Regions from separate parts of the Salicibibacter cibi genome, predicted to be linked through region 2. Evidence: riboswitches for the same ligand, from Rfam matches in the RefSeq annotation. Region 2 holds a riboswitch; the other holds the start of a gene.

Region 1 (2,473 bases), 1.5 Mb from region 2:
CGGCCTTGCTGCCATGTTTTTAGCCGTGGAGTCACTATATTTACAAAACGAAGAACCGCCTCACGATATTGTATTTCTTGCGACAGCGGGGGAGGAAGTGGATAGCTGCGGGGCGAGAACGTACTTGGATGACCATGATCTGTCGAACACTGCAGCAATGGTCATCGGTGAACCGACACGAGAGAAAGTCGTCGTCGGTCATAAAGGTGCATTATGGGTTGAAATTATCACGTTCGGGAAAACGGCACATGGTGCGATGCCGCATCGAGGGATTAATGCCATTGAACGGATAAGAGACGTCATGGCCATCCTTGATGAATGCCGACTGGATTGGAAAATTACCGGTGCCCCCCTTGGGGAAAGCAGTTTATCGATTAATAAAATTGAAGGCGGCATGCAAACAAATGTTATTCCGGATCAATGTCATATATATGTCGACATTCGAACGATCCCGCCTCAGTCCCACGATAATATTTTTATGGAATTAAAAAGGAAATTAACCGATTTGTTTAAAAAAGAAAACGATGACTCAACTTTTAAAATGGAGACGTTACTAAACAGGCCTGGCATCTTGACTGAATCGTCAAGTCAAATCATTCAGACCGCAAAAGATATTAAGGCTACTGACGACGATGTTTACGGTGTTTCATACTATACGGATGCAGCCGTTTTGAATCCGGAAAGTAAGATCCCTACACTTATTTATGGCCCCGGAGACGAGCAGTTGGCCCATCAACCGAATGAATATGTGAATATTGATGCTTACTTGCGGTCGATTGAGTATTATAAAAGGTTGGCTCTTACATTTGAAGCATAGGAATTTGGGCAATGTCATAGAAACGTGTGTAAATATAAAATTTAAATAATTGTCAAATAACCATTGCCTTATAACCTCTTGTTTGTTAAACTAATATCAAATATTGATATTTGCGAATGAAAATTGTGGGAGAGATCGACATAAGTGTTGACACCGAAGGGGCAACATTCACATAAATACCTTGTGAATGAATCTCTCAGGTAAAATGACTGCAATGGGACGCATCTCTGGAGAGCGCATAAGCCACCAAAGGGGTAAACTCCGTCACGGGGAGTTGAACTCTCAGGTAAAAGGACAGAGAAAAGGTGTATACACCTTTTCTCTGTCCTTTTTTATGATCTGTCCGAAAGGTTTACGATATGCATTATTAACATGAATCAGGATGGATTTCGATGAGTTTAAAGAGCAAGTCTCCAACCGTTGGAATATGAAGAAAGATGCCAATCGATGGTGGGGGAATACCCGTCATTTGCAAAAGTGCATATGCCGATGTGGGGATCGAGGCTGTTATTGCTAAAGACCGCAACGGATGTAAGTTGGCTGAAGAGATTGAAGCGGATGTACTCATGGTTTTAACGGATATTGACTATGTTTATGTAAACTACGGGAAAACAGTTGAGAAAGCTTTGAAAAATCTTTCTGTTGATAAATTGGAAAAATCGAAGAAGGTCACTTTAGTAAAGGGAGCATGGTCCCAAAAGTTGAGTCTGCACTGTCTTTCGCCAAAACCGGTGGCACCTCCATCATCTGCGCTTTGGATAAGGCAGAGGAAGCCCTGCAGGGGAAAACCGGCACAATCATTACTGCTACTGAAAAAGGCGTCACTGTTGGCTAAATACAGAGAAAAAGTGACTGTACAGTTGTCTCTGTTCTTCGATATTATGCGTTGAAGGGAAAGGATGTGATCAAATGGGGAAAAAAGAAGCGCATGTTCGCAAACCGGATTGGCTAAAAATAAAATTAAATACAAATGAATCCTATAAAGGCCTTAAGAAGATGATGCGCGAAAAGAAATTACATACGGTCTGTGAAGAAGCGCGCTGTCCAAATATTCATGAATGCTGGGCAGTAAGAAAAACGGCCACATTTATGATCCTCGGGGATGTATGCACGCGCGGGTGCCGATTTTGTGCGGTGAAAACCGGACTTCCCAATGAACTTGATTGGGGCGAGCCGGAACGAGTTGCCGAGTCCGTGGAACAAATGGGCTTGAAACACGTCGTTATTACGGCTGTTGCCCGTGATGACCTTAAAGACGGAGGTTCACGGGTGTACGCAGAAACAGTTCGCGCCGTCCGTCGCCGCAATCCGCTTACGACGATTGAAGTATTGCCTTCGGATATGATGGGGTTGCACGACAATTTACAAACGCTCATGGAGGCTCGCCCGAATATATTGAACCACAATATTGAAACGGTCCGGCGCTTAACGAAGAAAGTTCGTGCACGCGCGACGTATGATCGTTCTTTGGAATTTCTTCGCTATTCCAAGGAATTGCATCCCGATATTCCGACGAAATCAAGTCTTATGATCGGCCTCGGGGAAACGCCCGAAGAAATCGAAGAAGTCATGGATGATTTGCGTGCCCACGATGTGGATATTATGACGATCGGACAATATTTGCAGCCGACGAAGAAACATTTGGATGTGCAAAAA
Region 2 (2,473 bases):
ACGTTTTGCACGAGTTTCTGAATGTCTTCGGTTGCTTCTGTATCGTTTTTGTACTTGGCTTTAAAGCTTTTTTCATCGCCAAGATGTCCGGGTTTCAAAATCGAAACGAGGTGAAACAGTTCTTCGATCCGGTTTTGCACAGGGGTGGCGGTACATAGTAAACAAAAGCGTTTTTTCAGCGCTTTGATGAATGCATAGTTTTTCGTGTTGGCATTTTTTAACTTATGTGCTTCATCAATAATGATCATGTCATAAGGTTGCTCGAGTACGATTTCCCGATGGGGGGAATGTTTGGCGGTGTCCATCGAAGCGACGACGACATCGCACCGATCCCATACATACGTTTTCTTTTGGGAGACGGCAGGAATGTAAAATTTTTCATTAAGCTCTTGCGTCCATTGATTCACCAGGGACGCCGGGGATAGAATAAGCGCCTTTTTGACGAGGCCTCGTATCATGTATTCCTTTAAAACAAGACCGGCCTCTATCGTCTTCCCAAGCCCTACTTCGTCAGCGAGGATGGCTTTCCCGTTCATATCTTCAACGACACGCCTTGCTGTCTCAAATTGATGATCATACAAGGAAAGTTCCGGCAAATGCGTGGGAGCGACGAGTCCGTCGAAGGATGGGACCGCTTTGTGCGTTTGTGCTTCATAAGCAAGTTGATACATTTCCCATGAAGACCATGGGCCTTCATGATGCAATGCTTGTTTAAATTGGTCCTCCCAGTCGGCGGAGAAATGGATATCTATGTACATAATTACCCCTTTTTCCCTTTATTTTTATTTTAAAGTATAAAAAAGATTGGCAATGGATAAATGACGTGCTACACTAAATGCAACAGGCTTTCCTAACTATGTTAGTGTGTGAATGTGGAGCGTTTTTATACATTGGAATAAGCGAATGATGACAGAGGGAGAGACCGTTCTTCCCAGAACGGCGCCGAAGGAGCAAACCGGAATGGTGAATCTCTCAGGCACATGTACTTCTGTTTGACGCGACTCTGGAGAGCGCCCTCGCGGCCACCAACGAGGACAATTTTTGCCAAATGCGGCGAAAAAGAAACTTTCTGGTAGACCGACAGAGCTTTTCAACGATAAACGTTGGAGAGTTCTGTCTTTTTTTATCTGCATGGTGCAACGAAGGCTTTCGTCATAAAAGCTTTGTGAAGACCAAGTTTTCTAATAAATATAAAAAGGGGAGATTGACTTGACAGAAAAGCGGCGCACCATTCTTTATGATAGGCATGTGGCGTTGGGGGCGAAGATGGTTCCGTTCGGAGGCTTTGAAATGCCTGTCCAATACGATTCCATCAAAGCGGAACACCGTGCGGTGCGGGAGGCGGTTGGCCTTTTTGATGTTTCCCATATGGGGGAGGCATTGATTGCAGGGGAATCTGCATTTAACACCGTACAAACAATCTTGACGAACGATGCTTCCAAATTGGAAGTGGGCAAAGCTCAGTATTCATTGATGTGCAATGAAAATGGCGGAATAGTGGACGATTTTCTCGTCTATCAAATGGGACCCGAAAAATACATGGTCATCCCCAATGCCGCCAATCGCGAGACAGATATCGCTTGGCTCAAGCAACACGCGCAAGCGGGTACGACGGTGACGGATGTTTCCGATGATTACGCGTTGCTTGCGCTGCAAGGCCCGAAAGCGGTTGAGGTATTGCAATCATTAACAGATGAAGACGTGGGGGCGATCGGTACGTTTCGCTTTCAGACGGACGTAGCTGTTGACGGCCGAAGTGCAATCGTGTCCCGTAGCGGTTACACCGGGGAAGACGGGTATGAAATCTACTGCGGGACGAAAGATGCCGGCGCTATTTGGGACGCGTTGCTTACCGCCGGTGAAAGCGTTGGCATTAAACCTTGCGGGTTAGGTGCCAGGGATACGCTTCGTTTTGAGGCTCGCTTGCCGTTGTACGGCCAAGAACTTACGGAGACGATCAGCCCTTTGGAAGCAAAGCTCGGCTTTGCGGTGAAAGTAAACAAAGACGCTGATTTTATAGGGAAGAAAGCGCTGGCAGCAGAAAAAGAACATGGACCGGCTCGTAAGATTGTTGGCATTGAGATGATAGACAAAGGGATTCCGCGCACGAATTATCCCATTTTTGATGACAACGATAATGAAATCGGACATGTTACTTCCGGGACGCAGTCACCGACGCTCGGAAAAAATCTCGGTCTTGCGATCGTGAAAACGGAGTATGCTTCCAACGATACCGAAATTATCGTAGATGTCCGAAAACGCAAACGAAGAGCCAAAGTGGTACTGACGCCGTTTTATTCCCGATGATAAGTGTTGGGATGCAGATGGATAAAAGATAACTGGAGGGATTCAAGATGGAAAAAACCCATCGCTATCTACCGATGACAAAAAATGATCGCCGGGAAATGTTGGAGACGGTGGGAGCGAGTGACGTTCCCGAATTATTTTCCGATATACCGGACAACGTCCGTTC

Evidence for each region. A riboswitch is a leader RNA that binds a small molecule or an ion and turns the genes downstream of it on or off. The one in region 2 is predicted to bind glycine.
Region 1: another riboswitch for glycine. It lies ahead of HUG20_RS14715 (amino acid kinase family protein); the one in region 2 lies ahead of gcvT (glycine cleavage system aminomethyltransferase GcvT).

The regions. Positions count from the first base shown of each region.
Region 1 is NZ_CP054706.1:2,959,900-2,962,372, reverse strand. Features, by position in the region: gene HUG20_RS14720 (M20 family metallopeptidase) at 1-817, shown strand, start outside; glycine riboswitch at 934-1,039, shown strand; glycine riboswitch at 1,042-1,118, shown strand; gene HUG20_RS14715 (amino acid kinase family protein) at 1,255-1,707, shown strand; gene lipA (lipoyl synthase) at 1,727-2,473, shown strand, end outside.
Region 2 is NZ_CP054706.1:1,470,350-1,472,822, forward strand. Features, by position in the region: gene HUG20_RS07540 (DEAD/DEAH box helicase) at 1-758, opposite strand, end outside; glycine riboswitch at 904-998, shown strand; gene gcvT (glycine cleavage system aminomethyltransferase GcvT) at 1,210-2,307, shown strand; gene gcvPA (aminomethyl-transferring glycine dehydrogenase subunit GcvPA) at 2,355-2,473, shown strand, end outside.